3 regions of the Streptomyces sp. NPDC058326 genome follow, and region 1 is predicted to be linked to each of the others. Evidence: riboswitches for the same ligand, from Rfam matches in the RefSeq annotation. Region 1 holds a riboswitch; each other region holds the start of a gene.

Region 1 (7,052 bases):
CGATCGAGAAGAGCAGCAGCAGCGGGAGAGCGGCGCCCGCGTAGGCGAGCACCAGGGTGTTCACGACCGAGGCGATGTGGTCACGGCCGATCCGGATGGCGGCCCGGTACAGCGCGCGGGGGCCCATGCCCGGATCGGCCTGGTGCAGTTCCCAGACCGCCGAGGTCTGGGTGACCGTCACGTCGTCGAGCACACCGAGCGAACCGATGATGATCCCGGCGAGGAGCAGGCCGGACATGTCGATGCTCGGGTACAGGCCGTGGATCAGACCGGTGTTGTCGTCGGTGTTGCCGCTCAGCGAGGCCCAGCCGATGAAGAGCGAGCCGAGCAGACCGATCAGCAGCAGCGAGATCAGCGTCCCGAGCACCGCCACCGAGGTGCGGGCCGAGAGGCCATGGCACATGTAGAGCGCGATCAGCATGATCGCGCTCGATCCGACCACCGCCACCACCAGCGGATTCGCCCCCTCCAGGATCGCCGGCAGGATGAAGAACGTGAGCACGAGGAAGCTCGCGACGAGGGCGATGAGCGCCATCACGCCCCGCATCCGGCCGACGAGCACGACGACGAGGGCGAAGATGCCGGCGAGCACCGCCAGCGGCACCTTGCGGTTCACATCGGTCACCGAGTACTGCAGGTCGCGCGGGGCGTCGGGGGCGTACGCCACCACCACGCCCTGCCCCTCGTGCAGTTGGCGCGGCGCGTCCGGCTGCACGATCTCGGTGAACGTACGCCCCTTCTCCGGACCGCTGGTCACCTCGACGGTCGCCTTCGCGCACTGCCCCTGCTGGGCTTCGACCGCCTCGCGTCCCTCCGGGGTGGAGGTGTCCCCGGTCGGCGGGACCTGCGCGGCGTTCACGTCCTTGCAGTCGACGTGCTCGACGGCCACGACCCTGCCCTGCTCGGTCTGCCGGTCGAAGCCGACGCCGGTGCGCTCATGGGCCGGGGCGCCACCGGGCCACAGCACCGCGAGGCCGACCAGGACGGCCGTGGCGAAGGGGATCAGGACCGCGGCGATGACCTTGCGCAGATGCCGGGACACCGGGGCGGCGGGGCCGTGGCTGTGGCTGTGGCCATGCCCCTGGCCGGCCCCGTGGGAGGGACCGTGGTCGTGGCCGTGCGGCTCGGGAGTCTGCTGGGGGGAAGTCACCGACCGATCATCGCAAGAACGACGGGGGCCCACTGTTCAGCACGCCAGGGATGGCGCTAGCGTGGTGGCACCTTTGCACACGCGGGAGCTCGGAGCACCGGGCTGAGAGGGCGCTGATCACCGTACGCACGTACGGGAAGAGGCTGCGCCGACCGCCGAACCTGTTACCGGGTAATGCCGGCGTAGGGAGATCGGTCTCATGACCATTCAGGATGCACGCACGCCTGCCTCCGACCAGGACGGCACCTCCACCGACGGCGAGCGCACGCCGGGCTGGCACAAGGGGTACGTCCAGGGCTCGCGCCCCGACCTCCGGGTGCCGGTCCGTCAGGTGCACCTCACCAACGGCAGGGACGTCACGCTGTACGACACGTCCGGCCCGTACACCGACCCCACCGTCGACACCGACGTACGGCGGGGGCTTCCGCCGCTGCGCGAGAACTGGATCATCGCGCGGGGCGACACCGAGGAGTACGCGGGCCGCCCGGCCCGCCCCGAGGACGACGGCATCAAGCACACCTCGCCGCGCGGCGGCGGGCTGAAGAACCTCGACGCCGTCTTCCCCGGCCGCCCGCGGCTGCCGCGCAGGGGCCGCGACGGCCAGGCGGTGACGCAGCTCGCGTACGCACGCCGGGGCGAGATCACCCCGGAGATGGAGTACGTCGCGATCCGCGAGAACGTCTCCCCCGAGGTCGTACGGGAGGAGATCGCCGCGGGCCGCGCGGTGCTCCCGGCGAACGTCAACCACCCGGAGATCGAGCCGATGATCATCGGCAAGCGGTTCCTGGTGAAGGTCAACGCCAACATCGGCAACTCCGCCGTCACCTCCTCCATCGAGGAGGAGGTGGAGAAGATGACCTGGGCGACCAAGTGGGGCGCCGACACGGTCATGGACCTGTCCACCGGCCGGAACATCCACACCACCCGCGAATGGGTGCTGCGCAACTCCCCCGTGCCGATCGGCACCGTGCCGCTCTACCAGGCCCTGGAGAAGGTCGACGGCAGGGCCGAGGACCTGACCTGGGAGATCTACAAGGACACGGTCATCGAACAGGCCGAGCAGGGCGTGGACTACATGACGGTGCACGCCGGCGTACTCCTGCCGTACGTCCCGCTCACCGCGCGCCGCAAGACCGGCATCGTCTCGCGCGGCGGCTCGATCATGGCCGCCTGGTGTCTCGCGCACCACAAGGAGAACTTCCTCTACACGAACTTCGAGGAGCTCTGCGACATCCTGGCGGCGTACGACGTCACGTACTCGCTCGGCGACGGGCTGCGCCCCGGCTCGATCGCGGACGCCAACGACGAGGCCCAGTTCGCGGAACTGCGCACGCTCGGCGAGCTCAACACGATCGCCAAGCGCCACAACGTGCAGGCGATGATCGAGGGCCCCGGGCACGTCCCGATGCACAAGATCAAGGAGAACATCGACCTCCAGCAGGAGATCTGCGAGGAGGCGCCGTTCTACACGCTCGGCCCGCTGACCACGGATGTCGCGCCCGCGTACGACCACATCACCTCCGGCATCGGCGCGGCGATGATCGCCTGGTGGGGCACGGCGATGCTCTGTTACGTCACGCCCAAGGAGCACCTCGGCCTGCCGAACCGTGACGACGTGAAGACCGGAGTCATCACGTACAAGATCGCGGCCCATGCGGCGGACCTCGCCAAGGGGCACCCGGGCGCGCAGGAGTGGGACGACGCGCTGTCGGACGCGCGGTTCGAGTTCCGCTGGGAGGACCAGTTCAACCTGGCGCTCGACCCGGACACCGCGCGCGAGTTCCACGACGAGACGCTGCCGGCGGAGCCCGCGAAGACCGCGCACTTCTGCTCGATGTGCGGTCCGAAGTTCTGCTCGATGAAGATCTCGCAGGACATCCGTCGTGAGCACGGCGGTACGCAGCAGGAGATCGAGGCCGGCATGGCGGAGAAGTCCGCGGAGTTCGCCGCGAGCGGCAATCGCGTCTACCTGCCGCTGGCGGACTGACCTTCCCCGGCGCGTGAGCCGGCCCGCGGCCCCGGGGGAGTCGCGGGCCGGCGGTGTGTCAGGGAAGGGGCGGTGGCGGCGGGGCGGGTGGGGCGGTGGCCGCGAGGACGTCGCGGAGGAACGGGAGGATGCCGCGCTCGAGGAGGGCGCGGCGCCAGGCCTCGCGGGCGAGGGACAGCTCGTCGTCCGGTGCGGTTCCCGTGCTCACCTCGGCCGGGCGGTTGCGCAGGGCCGTCATGAGGAGCCCGACGGCCGCGCAGAGCAGCCCGGCAGCGGCCAGGACGCCGAAGACCAGGCCGGCCGTCAGCAGCGTCGCGCCGAATACCAGACTCGGGGCGAGGGCCCGGAGCACCGCGCCGACCAGCAGGAATATGACGGCTGCGGCCCCCGCGAGGACCGGCACCATGACGGTGAAGATCGCGACGACACCCGCGCCGGGCCCGGGGCGGTCGGAGGGGGCCGGCGCCCGGCTCCCGAGGGCCGCGCGGTTCTCCTCACGGACCTTCACGAAGTGCTCGTACTCGCTCGCCGCCGCGCTCGTCACCAGCGCCGTCGCGTTCAGCGTCATGGCACGCAGCTGCGCGTGCGTGAGCCGGGTCCCGGCCCCGGAGAGTTCCGGACGTGCGTGGGCGGTGCTCAGTGCGTCGTCGAGGACCCGCTCGTACTCGGCGCGATCCTCGGTCAGCAGGTGCGGAGCCACGTTCATGTGCATCCCCCGATGCTCCGTGGGCCCGGTTCAGCCGTGAGGAACGGTGGGTCGGGCAGAAACGGAGGAGAGCCTGCTACGGATGGACCCGATGGTATTGCGGCGGTGCCACGCGCTGACAGGGTGTTTCCGGAATTCGCCTTCCCCGGATGCGCAGGGTGATGCCTCAGCGGTCCAGGGGGAGTTGGACGACCAGCAGCTTTCCGGCCATGGTCACTCCGCCGTCCATGGCGATCGCCAGACCGTCCGCGTACACATGCGGTCCGTCGACGACCGGGCCCGCGCTGTCCTCGCCTTCCTCCGTGCCGACCTGGCCGAGGAGGTAGGGGATCGGGCTGTGGCCGTGGACGATCCGGTGGCCTCCGTAGGTGGAGAGCAGCTCCTGGACGGCCTGCGGACCGCCTTCGTCGCGGAAGGCGAAGCGCTTGGTGAACTTGCGGAAGACGTCCCAGACCTCGTCGGCGTCGTTCCGGTTGAGGATCTCGTGGACCGTGTCGTTGACGTCCTCGATGGTCTCGCCGTATTCGAGGTACGCGGTGGTGTCGGAGTGCAGGAGGAGGTGGTCGTCCTCGCGCACCACGGCGTCGAGCCGGGACATCCACTGGAGGTGGACGTCCTGGAGCCGGTCCATGTCGTGCTTCTGACCGCCGTTGAGCAGCCAGGCGGCCTGGAAGGTGGCGGTGCCCGCGCCGGAGTTCACCGGCGTGTCGCCGAAGCGCTTGGCGCCGATGAGCAGCAGCTCGTGGTTGCCCATCAGGGCCTTGCAGTAGCCGCCGGCGGCGGCCGCCTCGGCGGAGAGCCGCATGACGAGGTCGATGACGCCGATGCCGTCGGGGCCGCGGTCGGTGAAGTCGCCGAGGAACCAGAGGCGGGCGTTGCCGGCGGCCCAGCCGCCGTTCTCGTCGATGAGGCCCTGGGCGCGCAGAGCGGCGACGAGCTCGTCGAGGTAGCCGTGGACGTCGCCGACGACGTAGAGCGGGCCGGGGCCCTCGCCGCTCGCGGGGGCGGGCTCGGCGGCGGTGGCGGGCTCGGTGGCGACCGGGACCTGGACGGTGTCACCGCGCTTGATGACCGGGAGGTCGCGCTCGGTCGGGGTGTACCCGTCGGGCATCGCGCCCTCGGGGTAGGCGTTGCCGGGGTGGCCGGTGGCGACGGAGACGATGGAGGAACCGGCCGCGGCGGGGTACGCGGGGGCGGCACGGCGTCCCAGGTGGAGGGTCGGATCGGCGGGCATGGGCGCGGTGGGCGTCGGCGTGGTGGACACGGCCGAGGGCCCGGTGGGCGCGGGCGCTGCCTGCGGCGGTGCCGGTGCGGCGGCAGGCGCCGGGGCGGTCCGCGGGGGTGCGGACGGTGCGGGCGGTGGGGTCGCCGGCGCGGCCTGCGGGGGTGCGGGCGCGGCGGGGTTCTCGGCCGGTGGGGACACCGGCAGAGGCTCCGCGGCCGTCGGTTCGGTGGCATGGCCCTGTACGGGCACCCGGGCGTACGGCGGTACGCGGAAGTCACGCAATGTCGCCGTGCGCACCACGGGCTCCTGCCCGGCCCCCTGAGTCATGGACCCCTCCACCACGGTCGCGATGCCCTGCACATCGCGGACCGGCCTGGTCGGGGAGGTCCGCGGTGTCGTGCGCCCATCATAGGAATGAGGTTCCTCCTGTGTGACGCACCAGGGGTGGTGAATCCGGGTCCACTCCGGGTTCACCGGTTGTTTCGCCCGAATTGAGAAGGTCGAATCCAGGGTTGTGGCCGGTTCGGTGGCCGGTTTCGCCGTCCCCGCCCACGGGCAGGGGCGGGGACGGCGGACGCGGTGAGGCGATGGGACGGAGTCAGTCCTTCGCGGGTGAGCGCGGCGGGCTGACCGTCGTACGGGGGGGCCGGCGCTGCGATGAGGTGCGGACGATGAGTTCGGTCGGTATCACCTGCTCGACCGGTCCGTCGGTGTCGTTCCCCTCGATGGCGTCGATGAGGAGTTGGACGACGGCCGTGCCGATGCGGCGTGGCTTGAGCGAGAGCGTCGTGATGGGCGGTTCGGTGGTGGCGTAGACGGTCGACTCGCTGCAGCAGACGAGCAGCAGGTCGTCGGGGACGCGCAGTCCGTAGCGGCGGGCGGCCGCCAGGAGGTCCGTCCCGTTGGGGTCGAAGAGGCCGTAGACGGCGTCGGGCCGGTCGGGTCGGGCGAGCAGCCGGTCGGCCGCGACGGCGCCCGCGCACGGGTCGTGCGCCGGATAGGCCTCGTAGACGGGGTCCTGGCCGACCCGCTCGCACCAGTTGAGGTACGCGGTGGTGGACAGGCGGGTGTAGGTGTCGGTGGTGGTTCCGGTGAGGAGTCCGATGCGGCGGGCGCCGGCGTCGGCGAGGTGGTCGAGCAGGTCGAGGACGGCGGCTTCGTGGTCGTTGTCGACCCAGGCGGTGACCGGAAGGGTGCCGGCGGGGCGTCCGTCGGAGACGACGGGCAGGCCCTGGCGGACCAGTTCGGTGACGACCGGGTCGTGGTCGGAGGGGTCGATGACGACGGTGCCGTCGAGGGCGACGTTCGACCAGACGTCATGGCGGGAGGTGGCGGGGAGGATGACCAGGGCGTAGCCCCGGGCGAGCGCCGCCGATGTGGCTGCTCTGGCCATCTCCGCGAAGTACGCGAATTCGGTGAAGGTGAAAGGTTCATCCCCGTACGTGGTCACGGTCAGGCCGATGAGTCCCGACTTCCCGGTGCGGAGCGTGCGGGCCGCCGCGGACGGGCGGTAGCCCAGCCGGTCGGCGACTTCGCGCACGTGCCGGCGGGTGGCGTCGGGGAGTCTGCCCTTGCCGTTGAGCGCGTCGGAGACAGTCGTGATGGAGACCCCGGCGGCGGCGGCCACGTCCCGGATGCCCGCCCGGCCCTGCCGGCTTCCCCGGGTCTGTGCCCGGCTCACCTGGTGCTTCCCTGCTGCTGTCATGGCGAGCCGATAGTAGGGCGATGGGAGGTGGTGGAGACGGTCGCATATGCAGGCGTTGACAGGCACGTTTCTGCATGGTCGATAGGAGTCAAGAGGCAGTGAATCGAAGGTAGTTGGGGTCTTTTACATGAGACCTATGGTTGTTGAACGGTGTCGGCCTGGCGTGAGGGCGAGGTCTCGAAGAGGTCTCAACTCACCTCTACGGGGGATGCGCGCCACGGCGCTCGCCACCGGCGCACGCCACCCTGGCGCGCGCTCCCCCCTCGGCGGGCCGCTTCG
Region 2 (7,052 bases), on a different contig from region 1:
CCGAGTGGGAGCGCGACCTGCTCGAGGGTGAGAAGAAGGCCGACGAGACCGTCGAGGCCCCCGCCGCCGAGGCCCCGGCCGAGGCTGCCGCCGAGACCGTCGAGGCTCCGGCCGAGGCCGCTGCCGAGGCCACCGAGGCCCCGGCCGCGGACGCCGAGCAGGCCTGACCCTTCAGGACCTTCGGGTGACGACGGCGGGGGCCCACAAAGCCCCCGCCGTCCACCCGTGGACCCGCCCGATCTTTCAGACTTCGAGAGAGAAACAGACTCATGGCGAACTACACCGCCGCTGACGTCAAGAAGCTCCGCGAGCTCACCGGCGCCGGCATGATGGACTGCAAGAAGGCCCTGGACGAGGCCGACGGCAACGTCGACAAGGCCGTCGAGGCGCTGCGCATCAAGGGCCAGAAGGGTGTCGCCAAGCGTGAGGGCCGCTCCGCCGAGAACGGCGCCGTGGTCTCCCTCATCGCCGACGACAACACCTCCGGTGTCCTCGTCGAGCTGAAGTGCGAGACGGACTTCGTCGCCAAGGGTGACAAGTTCCAGGCCGTCGCCGACAAGCTCGCCGCTCACGTCGCCGCCACCTCCCCGGCCGACCTGGACGCGCTGCTCGCCTCCGAGATCGAGGCCGGCAAGACCGTGCAGGCGTTCGTCGACGAGGCCAACGCCAACCTCGGCGAGAAGATCGTCCTGGACCGCTTCGCGCAGTACGCCGACGGCTTCGTCTTCGCGTACATGCACCGCACGATGCCGGACCTCCCGCCGCAGATCGGTGTCCTCGTCGAGTTCGACAAGGCCGACGCCGCCGTCGCCAAGGGTGTCGCCCAGCACATCGCCGCCTTCGCGCCGAAGTACCTCACCCGTGAGGACGTTCCGGCCGAGGTCGTCGAGACCGAGCGTCGCGTCGCCGAGGAGACCACCCGCGCCGAGGGCAAGCCCGAGGCCGCGCTCCCGAAGATCGTCGAGGGTCGCGTGAACGGCTTCTTCAAGGACGCGACGCTGCTCGGTCAGCCGTACGCCCTTGACAACAAGAAGTCCGTCCAGCAGATCCTGGACGAGGCCGGTGTCACCCTGAAGCGCTTCACCCGCATCAAGGTCGGCATCTGAGTCCGTACGCGAACGCGACGGACGTCGGACCCCCCGGTAGGGTCTGAGGCAGTCGTCCGCGCACGCGCAGGACGACCGCAGATCTGACAGGAGGCCATTGCCGTACGGGAAACCGCGAGGACCCAAGGCAATGGCCTCCTTCGTATGTGCACGAGGAGATCTCCATGAACCAGGGCGCCGTACAGGGCGACGACAACAACGGCAGGACGGCCGGGCGCTACATGCTGAAGCTGTCCGGAGAGGCCTTCTCCGGCGGTACCGGCCTGGGTGTCGACCCCAACGTCGTGCACGCCATCGCGCGTGAGATCGCGGCGGTCGTCCGCGACGGCGCGGAGATCGCGGTGGTGATCGGCGGCGGCAACTTCTTCCGTGGCGCCGAGCTCCAGCAGCGCGGCATGGACCGGGCCCGGTCCGACTACATGGGCATGCTCGGAACGGTGATGAACTGCCTCGCCCTCCAGGACTTCCTGGAGAAGGAGGGCATCGACTCGCGCGTCCAGACCGCCATCACCATGGGCCAGGTCGCCGAGCCGTACATCCCGCTGCGCGCCGTGCGCCACCTGGAGAAGGGCCGCGTGGTCATCTTCGGTGCGGGCATGGGCATGCCGTACTTCTCCACCGACACCACGGCGGCCCAGCGTGCGCTGGAGATCGACGCCGAGGCCCTGCTCATGGGCAAGAACGGCGTGGACGGCGTCTACGACTCCGACCCCAAGAGCAACCCCGACGCGGTCAGGTTCGACGCGCTCGAGTACGGCGAGGTGCTCTCCCGCGACCTCAAGGTCGCCGACGCCACCGCCATCACCCTGTGCCGGGACAACAACCTCCCGATCCTCGTCTTCGAACTGCTCACCGAGGGCAATATCGCTCGCGCGGTGAAGGGTGAGAAGATCGGCACGCTCGTGAGCGACCAGGGCACCCGGGCCTGACCCGAACCGGGGAACCGCCCCGCAAGGGGATGGACAGAGCCCTGCCGGTCGTACACCGTGCAGGACACAACGCGACGACACGCAGGAGCATGTGGTGATCGAAGAGACCCTCCTCGAGGCCGAGGAGAAGATGGAGAAGGCCGTCGTGGTCGCCAAGGAGGACTTCGCCGCGATCCGCACCGGCCGTGCGCACCCGGCGATGTTCAACAAGATCGTGGCGGACTACTACGGCGCCATCACCCCCATCAACCAGCTCGCGTCGTTCTCCGTTCCGGAGCCGCGCATGGCTGTGGTGACCCCGTTCGACAAGAGCGCGCTGCGCAACATCGAGCAGGCCATCCGCGACTCGGACCTCGGCGTCAACCCGAGCAACGACGGCAACATCATCCGGGTGGTGTTCCCCGAGCTGACCGAGGAGCGCCGTCGGGAGTACATCAAGGTCGCCAAGGGCAAGGCCGAGGACTCGAAGATCTCGATCCGCTCGGTGCGCCGCAAGGCCAAGGAGACCATCGACAAGTTCGTCAAGGACGGCGAGGTCGGCGAGGACGAGGGCCGCCGCGCCGAGAAGGAGCTCGACGACACCACCGCGAAGTACGTCGCGCAGGTGGACGAGCTGCTCAAGCACAAGGAAGCCGAGCTGCTCGAGGTCTGATGAACGACTCTTCCTGGGGGGCCCCGGCCGGTTCCGGCCGTAGGGGACCCGACCAGGGGCCCGTCCCGGCGGGTCCCGCATACGATCGGCATCAGGCGGCGCAGACTCGGCCCATGCCCATCGTGCCCGACGTTCCCGCCGGCGGATTCCAGGACGGTCACGGCCGGGGGGCCGCTCACCAGAGCGGTCCCCTGTTCCGTGACGAGACGCCGCACGAGCACCCGCAGGAGCCCATGCACAACCCCGCCCCGCCTCCGCCGCCCGCGCCGACGGCGCCACGGCAGAAGAAGAGCGCGGGGCGTGACCTGGGCGCGGCCATAGGGGTCGGGGTCGGGCTCGGCGCGGTCATCATCGCCTCGCTGTTCATCTGGAAGCCGGCGTTCATCGGGGTGATAGCGGTCGCCGTGGTGGTCGGGCTCTGGGAGCTCACCTCCCGCCTCCAGGAGCGCAAGGCGATCAAGGCGCCGCTGGTCCCGCTCGCGGTCGGCGGCGCGGCGATGGTCGTCGCCGGCTACGTCAGGGGCGCCGAGGGCGCCTGGGTGGCGATGGCGCTGACGGCGCTCGCGGTGCTCGTCTGGCGGATGACGGAGCCTCCCGAGGGCTATCTGAAGGACGTCACGGCGGGCGTGTTCGCCGCGTTCTACGTGCCGTTCCTCGCGACCTTCGTGGCGCTCCTGCTGGCCGCCGACGACGGCCCGCAGCGGGTGCTGACCTTCCTGCTCCTGACCGTGGTCAGCGACACCGGGGCGTACGCGGTCGGCTGGCGCTTCGGCAAGCACAAGCTGGCCCCGAGGATCAGCCCCGGCAAGACCCGCGAGGGACTGGTCGGCGCGGTGACGTTCGCGATGGCGGCGGGCGCGCTGTGCATGGAGTTCCTGATCGACGAGGGCGTCTGGTGGCAGGGGCTGATCATCGGCCTCGCGGTGGCGGCGAGCGCGACGCTTGGTGACCTCGGCGAGTCGATGATCAAGCGTGACCTGGGCATCAAGGACATGGGCACGCTGCTGCCGGGCCACGGCGGCATCATGGACCGCCTCGACTCGCTGCTGCCGACGGCGCCGGTGGTGTGGCTGCTGCTCGCTCTGTTCGTCGGAACGGCTTGACGGACACCGGGTACTCTGGAAGGGCTCGTGGCGCGTGCCGCGGGCCCTTCCGTCGTCCTCGCCGCTGCGGGGATGTTCCAGTGAGGTCTCCTGGCTCCGGCATCGTGATGCCGCGGTCCCCGTCTTCCCGGGGATGCCAGACCTCGTGCCGTCTGAGGAGACACCCGATCGTGGCCCGTCCAGTGCCCGGAGAACTCACTTTCGTCGCCCCCCGCGGAGCCAAGCTGCCGCCGCGGCACCTGGCCGACCTCACGCCCGCCGAGCGGAAGGAGGCCGTCGCCGCGATCGGCGAGAAGCCCTTCCGCGCCAAGCAGCTGTCCACGCACTACTTCGCGCGGTACGCGCACGATCCCGCCGAGTGGACGGACATCCCGGCCGCCTCGCGCGAGAAGCTGGCCGGGGAGCTGCTGCCCGACCTGATGTCAGTGGTGCGGCACATCTCGTGCGACGACGACACCACCCGTAAGACCCTGTGGCGGCTCCACGACGGCACGCTCGTCGAGTCGGTGCTCATGCGCTACCCGGACCGGGTGACCATGTGCATCTCCTCGCAGGCGGGCTGCGGGATGAACTGCCCGTTCTGCGCGACGGGCCAGGCCGGGCTCGACCGGAACCTGTCGACCGCCGAGATCGTGCACCAGATCGTGGACGGCATGCGGTCCCTGCGGGACGGGGAGGTGCCCGGCGGGCCGGCGCGCCTCTCCAACATCGTGTTCATGGGCATGGGCGAGCCGCTCGCGAACTACAAGCGGGTCGTCGGTGCGATCCGGCGCCTCACCGACCCCGAGCCGGACGGTCTCGGCCTCTCCCAGCGCGGGATCACGGTCTCCACGGTGGGCCTGGTGCCGGCGATGCTCCGCTTCGCCGACGAGGGCTTCAAGTGCCGGCTCGCGGTCTCGCTGCACGCCCCGGACGACGAGCTGCGCGACACCCTGGTGCCGGTGAACACGCGCTGGAAGGTGCGAGAGGTCCTCGACGCCGCCTGGGAGTACGCGGAGAAGTCCGGGCGCCGGATCTCCATCGAGTACGCGCTCATCCGGGACATCAACGACCAGGCCTGGCGCGGTGACCTCCTCGGCCGGCTCCTCAAGGGCCGTCGGGTGCACGTCAACCTGATCCCGCTGAACCCGACGCCCGGTTCGAAGTGGACGGCCTCCCGCCCCGAGGACGAGAAGGCCTTCGTCGAGGCCATCGCGCGCCACGGTGTGCCGGTGACCGTCCGGGACACCCGGGGCCAGGAGATCGACGGCGCCTGTGGACAGCTGGCCGCCGCCGAACGCTGACCTTGTACTCTGAGCTCGAACACATCTCCATATTCCGACAGGGGAGCGCCACAGCGCTGAGAGTGCGGTCACCGTAGGACCGCAGACCCTCTGAACCTTGCCCAGGTCATTCTGGGTAGGAAGTTCGGTCGTTAACTCAAGCTGTTGCGCCCTGCCCGCGACCGGTTCCGCCGGTCGCGGGCAGGGCCGCGTCTCTTCCTGGTCATACCCAGGAGGAATCTCAGTGAGCACCAATCCGGTGAGCATCAAGAAGGCCGCCGCCGCCGCGCTCGTCGCGGCGCTGGGCGTCACCACCCTCGCCGCCTGCGGCACGGATGACGTACGCGAGGGCGCCGGCAAGTCCGGCGCGCCCGCGCCGAAGACCGTGACCCTCGTGAGTCACGACTCGTTCAACGCCTCCAAGGAGGTGCTGGCCGAGTTCACGAAGCAGACCGGCTTCACCGTCAAGGTGCTGAAGAGCGGCGACGCCGGCGAGGCCGTCAACAAGGAGATCCTGACCAAGGGCTCCCCGCAGGGCGATGTCTTCTTCGGCGTCGACAACACGCTGCTCTCCCGCGCCCTCGACAACGGGATCTTCGTCCCGTACGAGGCGAAGGGCGTGGACCGCGTCCCGGCGGAGTACCGCCTCGACAAGGAGCACCGGGTCACGCCGGTCGACTCCGGCGACATCTGCGTCAACTACGACAAGAAGTACTTCGCCGACAAGAAGCTGGCGCCGCCGGTGACCTTCGACGACCTGACGGAGCCCGCGTACAGGAACCTGCTCGTCGTCGAGAACCCCGAGCGCTCGTCCCCCGGCCTCGGATTCCTCCTCGGTACGGCCGCGGAGTACGGCGACGACGGCTGGCAGGACTACTGGACGAAGCTCAAGGCCAACGGTGTGAAGACCGTCGACAGCTGGGAGCTCGCCTACAACCAGGAGTTCTCCGGCTCGGCCGGCGGCAGGCAGGCCAAGGGCGACCGGCCGCTCGTCGTGTCGTACGCCTCCAGCCCGCCGGCCGAGGTGCTCTACGGCGAGCCGCAGCCGAAGGTGGCGCCCACCGGCGTCTCCACCGGCACCTGCTTCCGGCAGACCGAGTTCGTGGGCCTGCTGAACGGGGCGAAGAACCCCGAGGGCGGCAAGGCGCTGATCGACTTCCTGATCTCGAAGAAGTTCCAGGAGGACATGCCGCTCCAGATGTTCGTCAACCCGGTGGTGAAGGACGCCGCACTGCCGGAGCTCTTCACGAAGCACGGGGCGGTCGTCGACAAGCCGGGGACGATGGCGCCCGAGAAGATCGCCGAGAAGCGCGAGGCGTGGATCCAGCAGTGGTCGTCGCTCGTTCTGAAGTAATCCCCGACCGCAGGGGAAGCGCGGCGCGGCTCGGCCTGATGGTCGTGCCCGTCGCCTTCTTCGCGCTCTTCTTCGCCTGGCCCGTCCTCTCGATCGTCGAGCGCGGGCTGCGGGTCGAGGGGGCGTGGCGGTTCGGCCGGTTCGGCGAGACGCTGAGCCGGCCGGAGATTCTCGACGTCCTGTGGTTCACGCTCTGGCAGGCACTCGCCTCCACCGGTCTCACCCTGCTGATCGTGCTGCCCGGCGCGTATGTCTTCGCGCGCTTCGACTTTCCCGGCAAGGGACTGCTGCGCGCCGTCGTCACCGTGCCCTTCGTGATGCCGACCGTCATGGTCGGCACGGCCTTCCTGGCGCTCGTCGGGCGCGGCGGGCTCCTCGACGAGCTGTGGGGCGTCCGGCTCGACACCACCATCTGGGCGATCCTGATCGCCCATGTGTTCTTCAACTACGCCGTCGTCGTGCGGACCGTCGGCGGTCTGTGGGCGCAGCTCGACCCGCGCCAGGAGGAGGCCGCCCGGGTCCTCGGCGCGTCCCGCTGGACCGCGTGGCGGACCGTGACCCTGCCGGCGCTCGCCCCGTCCGTCGCAGCGGCCGCCCTCATGGTGTTCCTCTTCACCGCGAGCTCCTTCGCCGTCGTCCAGATCCT
Region 3 (7,052 bases), on a different contig from region 1:
GTGAACTGGCCGGAATTGATGTACCAGACGCCGGTGCCGAGACCGAGGGCGAGCAGGACGCCGAGGACGATCAGCAGGGGGCCGCGCGGGGGCCGTCGGCGGGCCGTGGGCGCGGGAGGCTCCGGCGCGGGCAGCCGGTTCGTGTGCAGGACCCGCTGGGGGTCAGCCTCGGCCGCCGCCGGTACCGGCCGGGCGATCACGCTGGTCCGGTCCTCCGTGGTGTCCCGGACCTCGGACCGCGCCTGCGGGGGCACGGCGTCCAGCTGCTCCTCGCCGAGCCCGGCGCGGGCCTCCCGGAGGAGCGCGAGCAGGGCGACGGCGTCGTGCGGGCGGACCTCGGGGTTACGGGCCGTGGCCGCCCCGACCAGCTCGTCCAGCTCCAGGGCGAGACCCGGAACGGCGGCGGAGGGGGCGGGCACGTCCGTGCTGAGGTGTTGGTAGAGGACCTGGGCGGGGGTGTCGCCGGCATGGGGCTTGCCGCCGGTCAGCATCTCGTACAGGACGACACCGCAGGCGTACACGTCGGCGCGGGTGTCGGCGGTGCCGTGCTCGATCTGCTCCGGCGCGAGGTACGAGACGGTGCCGAGGACCGAGCCGGTGGTGGCGGTCGCGGAGCCCACGGCCCGTACGAGACCGAAGTCGGCGACCTTGACCCGGCCGTCGTCCCCTATCAGGACGTTCTCCGGCTTCATGTCCCGGTGCACGAACCCGGCGCGGTGCGCGGCGCCGAGCGCGGCGAGCACCGGCTCCAGGATGTCGAGCGCGGCCCGGGGCGCGAGGGCGCCGCGCTCGCGCAGCACGTCACGGAGGGTGCAGCCGGCGACGTACTCCATCGCCAGATAGACGTACGCCCCCTCGGCGCCCTGGTCGAAGACACCGACGACGTTCGGGTGGGCGAGCCGGGCGACGGACTTCGCCTCGCGGATGAAGCGCTCCACGAAGGCTGCGTCGGTCGCGAGGGCGGGGTGCATCACCTTGAGCGCGAGGACGCGGTCGAGGCGGGTGTCGACGGCCCGGTAGACCGTGGCCATCCCGCCGACGGCGATGCGCGCGTCGACGCGGTAGCGGCCGTCGAGCAGCCGCCCGACGAGGGGGTCCTGAAGGGTCGTGTCCACGGCGTCGAGTCTACGAGCCACGGACGGGGCTCCCGCGCCGTCCGCCCCTTACTGCAGCGCACCTGTGACGAGCACCGCACGGGCCGCGCTGCGGGGCGCCCTGCGCCCCGCCGGGTTCCTCCCCCGGACGGAGCCCGGGGGAGGGACAGATGCCCCATCGAGGTGGGGCGGCGCCCCGGCGGGGTGGTTCTAGAAGGCCGGGCGTTCCGGGTCCAGGGTGGGGCGGCCCTTCGTCGGGGACGACGCCTCCGCGAAGTGGCGGCGGGGGATCCGGCCCGCCCGGTGGGCCAGCCGCCCCGCCTCGACCGCGTGCCGCATCGCCGCCGCCATCAGCACCGGCTCCTGCGCCCGCGTCACCGCCGACGCCAGCATCACCGCCGCACACCCCAGCTCCATCGCGAGCGCCGCGTCGGACGCCGTGCCCGCGCCCGCGTCGAGGATGACCGGCACCCCCGCGCGTTCCGTGATCAGCTGGAAGTTGTGCGGGTTGCGGATGCCGAGCCCGGAGCCGATCGGCGAGCCGAGGGGCATGATCGCCGCGCAGCCCACGTCCTCCAGCTTCCGCGCGAGGACCGGGTCGTCGTTCGTGTAGGGGAGGACGGTGAAGCCGTCGTCCACGAGGGTCTCGGCCGCGGCGAGGAGTTCCTCGCCGTCCGGCAGGAGGGTGCGCTCGTCCGCCACCACCTCCAGTTTGATCCAGTGCGTGCCGAGGGCCTCCCGGGCGAGCCGCGCGGTGAGGACCGCCTCGCCGGCTGTGAAGCAGCCCGCGGTGTTCGGCAGGACCCGGATGCCGAGCCGGTCCAGGACGGAGAGGACCGAGCCCTGGACGGTGGGGTCGAGGCGCCGCATGGCGACCGTCGTCAGTTCCGTACCGCTGGCGATCAGCGAGCGTTCCAGGACGTCGAGGCTGGGCGCCCCGCCGGTGCCCATGACGAGGCGCGAGGAGAACTCCGTACCGCCGAGGGTGAACACGTCGTCGGACATGGCGCTCAGCCTCCCTGGACCGCGGTGAGGATCTCCACCCGGTCGCCTTCGCCGAGCGGCGTCGCCGCCCATTCGCCGCGCGGCACGACCGTCTCGTTGAGGGCGGCGGCCACCCCGGAGCGGGCCGTGGTCAGGGTCGCGACGAGGGCGTCGAGGGTGAGGGGGCCGGAGAGCTCGCGCGCTTCTCCGTTCACGGACACGTTCATACGGGCTGCTCCTGGCGTACGGGAGGGGCGGGGGAGAAACGGCGGGGGGTGAAGGGACGGGCCACGTCGGGGAGGCTGCCCGTGGTGAGCACCTCGGCCATGACGTCGCCGGTGACGGGGGTGAGCAGCACCCCGTTGCGGTAGTGGCCGGTGGCGAGGTGGAGGCCGGGCAGGGCGCTGGGGCCGAGCAGCGGCGCGTTGTCGGGGGAGGCGGGGCGGAGCCCGGCGAGGGTCTCGGTGAGCGGCAGCTCGGTGATCCCGGGGACGAGTTCGTGGGCGTCGCGCAGCAGCTCGTACACCCCGCCCGCCGTCACGGTGGTGTCCCAGCCCAGCTCCTCGCTGGTGGCGCCGACGACGAGTTCGCCGTTCGCGCGGGGCACCAGGTAGACGTGGCTGCCCCGGACGACGGCCCGGACGGTCCGGGAGAGGAAGGGGGCGTACGCGGCCGGTACCCGTAGTCGAAGGACCTGGCCCTTCACGGGGCGTACGGGAGGCAGTACCTCGTCCGGCACGCCCGCGAGCCGTCCGCTGAGGCTTCCGGCGGCGAGGACGACCTGGCCGGCCGTCAGCTCCGTGCCGTCGGCGAGCACGGCACCGCGCGCCCGGTCCCGTACCACCGTCAGGCGCCGCGCGAGGGCGCGGTGGAAGACCACCCCGGCCCGTTCGCAGGCGACGAGCAGCGCGGCGGCCAGCCTGCGCGGGTCGACCTGGTGGTCGCCGTCCACCCGCAGCCCGCCCCGCACGCCCGGGGCGAGCATCGGTTCGAGGCGGCGGCACTCGCGGCCGCTGAGCCACTCGGAGGCGAGCCCGCAGCGGGTCTGGAGGGCGTGGAGTTCGCGCAGGTGGGCCCGGTCGTCGGCGTCGAGGGCGACGGCGAAGGTGCCGCAGGCGCGGTAGCCGACGTCGTGGCCGGTGGATTCCTCGAGTTCCGCGACGAACGCGGGATAGCGCGCGGCGGAGGCGAGGTTGAGCCCGAGCAGGGTCTCCTCGCCGTAGTGGAGTTCGGTGACGGCGGCGAGCATCCCGGCCGCGACCCGCGCGGCGCCGCCGCCGGGGTCCGGGTCGACGACGGCGGTGCGCAGTCCGCGCAGGGCGGCCCGCCAGGCCGTGACCAGGCCGATGATGCCGCCCCCGATCACGAGGACATCGGGGACATCGCCGCCCTCACGGGCATCGGAGACATCGGAAGAACGCATGGGCGTCCAGCCCCTCCCTTCGCCGGCATGACCCGGATCAGGTTCGTACGGTCGGAGGCCGTCCCAGCCTCCCTCTCAGCCCGGTGCGTCCGGGCTCCCGCGAGTGCTTTACGCCCGCCAGACTAACGGCAGGGCCATTCGGCGCCCAGGCCCCTCCCTCTCGCGCCGCCCCCGCCCTCCCCCTCGCGCCGCCCCCACCCTCCCTTCCTGACGGTTCGTCAGGATCGTAAGGTGGGTGGGTGAGCGAGCAGAAGCAGGCCCAGCAGCATGTCGTGATCGTCGGCGCCGGCATGGCGGGCGTCCAGACCGCCGTCGCCCTGCGCGAACAGGGCTTCACCGGCCCCGTGACCCTCATCGGGGCCGAGCCCCACCAGCCCTACGACCGGCCCCCGCTCTCCAAGGCCATCCTCCTCGGCAAGGCCGAGGACTCCGCCTTCGACGTCGACTTCGAGGCCCTCGGCGTCGAGCTCCGCCTCGGCCTCGACGTCATGGGGCTGCGCGCCGCCGACCACGAGATCGACACCGAGGCGGGGCCCCTCGGCTACGACATCCTGGTCCTCGCCACCGGCGCCCAGCCGGTCACCCTGCCCGGCGCCGAGGGCGTCCCCGGCGTCCACCTGCTCCGGACCCTCGACGACGCCGTGCGCCTCGGCCCCGTCCTGGCGAACCGCCACACCGTCGTGGTCGTCGGCGCCGGATGGATCGGCGCCGAGTTCGCCACCGCCGCGTGCGAGGCCGGCTGCGCCGTCACCGTCGTCGAGGCCGCCGACCGCCCCCTCGCGGCCGCCCTGCCCGCCGAGGTCACGACCCCCATGGCCGAGTGGTACGGGGCCAACGGCGCCGAACTCCTCACCCACGCGCGCGTGCACTCCGTCCAGCCGGGCGCGCCCGGCCGGGTCCTCCTCGCCGACGGCCGCGAGCTCCCCGCCGACGCGGTCGTCGTCGGCATCGGCGCCCGCCCGGCCACCGGCTGGCTCACCGGCTCCGGCATCGCCCTCGACCCGAGCGGCGCCGTCACCGCCGACGAGCGGCTGCGCACCTCCCTGCCCGACGTGTACGCCGTCGGCGACTGCGCCTCCTTCCCCTCCGCCCGCTACGGCGAGCGCCTCCTCGTCCACCACTGGGACAACGCGCTCCAGGGCCCCCGTACGGTCGCCGCGGCGATCACCGGGTCCGCCGACACGCCGTACGACCCCGTCCCGTACTTCTGGTCCGAGCAGTTCGGCCGCTTCGTCCAGTACGCCGGTCACCACGCGGACGCCGACGAGCTGCTGTGGCGCGGCGACCCGGCGGAGGAGGCCTGGTCCGTGCTCTGGCTGCGCGCCGGGGTGCCGGTGGCGCTCCTCGCCGTCGGCCGCCCCCGCGACCTCGCCCAGGGGCGCAAGCTGATCGAGACGGCCACCCCCGTCGACCCCGCGCGCGCGTCCGACCCCTCCGTACCCCTGAAGGCGGCGGTCCGGTAGGGCCCGACTACCGGGTGTCGGTCCGGGATGGCAGGCTTGTCCTGTGACCGAGATTGACGTAAAGATCGATGCGCTCGTCCCCGCCTGGCTCTACGTGCCCGACATCGCGGAGATGCTCGATGTCGAGGTGACGCGCGTGCGGCAGCTGATCAAGGAAGGTCAGCTCATCGCCGTGCGCCGTGGAGAGAACAACGCCCTGCAGATTCCCGCCGCCTTCATCCAGGGCGACAAGATCGTCAAGGGCCTCGTCGGGCTCCTGACCGTGCTGCGGGACGACGGCTTCACCGACGAGGAGATGCTGGAGTGGCTCTTCACTCCGGACGAGAGCCTGCCGGGCACGCCCGCGCAGGCGCTCAACGAGAATCGCGGCACGGAGGTGAAGCGCCGCGCCCAGGCGCTCGCCCTCTGAGCCCGCACGAACCGAAGACACCACCAGCGGGTGTCGCGGCGGCCGTCCCCTCACGGGGGCGGCCGCCGCGGCGCCGGCGACACCGACGGGGGGAACCCACCCATGCCCACGCCTCGTGAGCGGCTCGCCGACGCCCGGCTGTACCTGTGCACCGACGCCCGGAAGCGCCAGGGCGACCTGCCCGACTTCCTCGACGCCGTGCTCTCCTCCGGCGTGGACGTCGTCCAGCTCCGCGACAAGGGCATGGAGGCCGGTGAGGAGCTGGAGCACCTCGCCGTCCTCGCCGACGCCGCCCGCCGCCACGGCAGGCTCCTCGCGGTGAACGACCGGGCCGACGTCGCCCACGCCATCGGCTCCGACGTCCTCCATCTGGGGCAGGGCGACCTGCCCGTGCCAGCCGCCCGCGCGATCCTCGGCGAGGACGTCCTGATCGGCCGCTCCTGCCACGCCGAGACCGAGGTGGCCGCGGCCGCCGTCGAGCCGGGCGTGGACTACTTCTGCACCGGGCCCTGCTGGCCCACCCCCACCAAGCCCGGGCGGTACGCGCCGGGACTCGACCTCGTGCGGTACGCGGCCGGCCTGGCCCAGGACCGGCCCTGGTTCGCCATCGGTGGCATCGACGAGACCAACCTCGACGAGGTCCTGGACGCGGGCGCGCGCCGGATCGTCGTCGTCCGGGCCATCACGGAGGCCGACGACCCGGCCGCCGCGACCGCCGCCCTCGCCAAGCGGGTCCGGGAGCGCGCCGAGGCGTAGGCGCGCAGCGGGACACGCCCGCACCCCGGGCCCCGAGGGGCGCCCCGAGCCGTGCCCAGGGGTGTCCGAAAAGGTGTCCAGCACTCGGACGCCGTGTACGCGGCTCCCCGCACCGCGTCTAACCTGCCGGTATGGCCCTTGGTACCGCTTCCGTCCGCTCGGACCGCGCCCGCACGGTGCGCGAGATCCTCGCCTCCGGCGGCACGTCGTACTCCTTCGAGTTCTACGCGCCCCGGACCGAGAAGGGCGAGCAGAACCTCTGGAACGCCATGCGCCGGGTCGAGGCGGTCGGGCCGAGCTTCGTCTCCGTGACGTACGGAGCCGGCGGCTCCACCCGCGGCGGCACCGTGAAGGCCACCCAGAAGATCGCCTCCGACACCACCCTCACCCCGGTCGCCCACCTCACCGCCGTCGACCACTCGGTCGCCGAGCTGCGCAACGTCCTCGGCCAGTACGCCGACGCCGGTATCCGCAACATGCTCGCGCTGCGCGGCGACCCGGCGGGCGACCCGCTGGGGGAGTGGATCGAGCACCCCGAGGGCGTGAGGTACGCCGCCGACCTCGTCCGGCTGATCAAGGAGTCGGGCGACTTCTGCGTGGGCGTCGCCGCGTTCCCGGAGATGCACCCCCGGTCCACCGACTGGGACACGGACATCCGGCACTTCGTGGACAAGTGCCGCGCCGGCGCCGACTACGCGATCACCCAGATGTTCTTCGACCCGGAGAATTACCTGCGACTCCGTGACAGCGTCGCCAAGGCGGGCTGCGAGACCCCGATCATCCCCGAGGTCATGCCCGTCGTGAACGTCAAGACCCTCGACCGGCTGCCCCAGCTGAGCAACGCGCACTTCCCCGCGGACGTGAAAGAGCGCATCCTCGCCGTCAAGGACGATCCCGCCGCTGTACGCTCCATCGGTATCGAG

The links. Region 1 has a riboswitch for thiamine pyrophosphate ahead of thiC (phosphomethylpyrimidine synthase ThiC). Riboswitches for the same ligand answer to the same signal wherever they lie in the genome.
Region 2: it holds a riboswitch for thiamine pyrophosphate, as region 1 does, so the genes downstream of both, ACFVYX_RS27260 (thiamine ABC transporter substrate binding subunit) here and thiC (phosphomethylpyrimidine synthase ThiC) in region 1, are expected to answer to the same signal.
Region 3: it holds a riboswitch for thiamine pyrophosphate, as region 1 does, so the genes downstream of both, thiO (glycine oxidase ThiO) here and thiC (phosphomethylpyrimidine synthase ThiC) in region 1, are expected to answer to the same signal.

The regions. Positions count from the first base shown of each region.
Region 1 covers NZ_JBHVZO010000003.1:106,717-113,768, reverse strand. Annotated here, with positions in the region: gene ACFVYX_RS06075 (YibE/F family protein) at 1-1,150, opposite strand, end outside; TPP riboswitch at 1,222-1,356, shown strand; gene thiC (phosphomethylpyrimidine synthase ThiC) at 1,350-3,137, shown strand; gene ACFVYX_RS06065 (hypothetical protein) at 3,196-3,849, opposite strand; gene ACFVYX_RS06060 (metallophosphoesterase) at 4,010-5,395, opposite strand; gene ACFVYX_RS06055 (LacI family DNA-binding transcriptional regulator) at 5,667-6,773, opposite strand.
Region 2 covers NZ_JBHVZO010000017.1:99,155-106,206, reverse strand. Annotated here, with positions in the region: gene rpsB (30S ribosomal protein S2) at 1-167, shown strand, start outside; gene tsf (translation elongation factor Ts) at 270-1,106, shown strand; gene pyrH (UMP kinase) at 1,271-2,035, shown strand; gene frr (ribosome recycling factor) at 2,130-2,687, shown strand; gene ACFVYX_RS27270 (phosphatidate cytidylyltransferase) at 2,687-3,790, shown strand; gene rlmN (23S rRNA (adenine(2503)-C(2))-methyltransferase RlmN) at 3,961-5,073, shown strand; TPP riboswitch at 5,103-5,213, shown strand; gene ACFVYX_RS27260 (thiamine ABC transporter substrate binding subunit) at 5,312-6,406, shown strand; gene ACFVYX_RS27255 (ABC transporter permease) at 6,445-7,052, shown strand, end outside.
Region 3 covers NZ_JBHVZO010000011.1:176,309-183,360, reverse strand. Annotated here, with positions in the region: gene pknB (Stk1 family PASTA domain-containing Ser/Thr kinase) at 1-1,115, opposite strand, end outside; gene ACFVYX_RS21515 (thiazole synthase) at 1,305-2,099, opposite strand; gene thiS (sulfur carrier protein ThiS) at 2,105-2,305, opposite strand; gene thiO (glycine oxidase ThiO) at 2,302-3,501, opposite strand; TPP riboswitch at 3,499-3,612, opposite strand; gene ACFVYX_RS21500 (NAD(P)/FAD-dependent oxidoreductase) at 3,741-4,964, shown strand; gene ACFVYX_RS21495 (Rv2175c family DNA-binding protein) at 5,008-5,373, shown strand; gene thiE (thiamine phosphate synthase) at 5,476-6,129, shown strand; gene metF (methylenetetrahydrofolate reductase [NAD(P)H]) at 6,261-7,052, shown strand, end outside.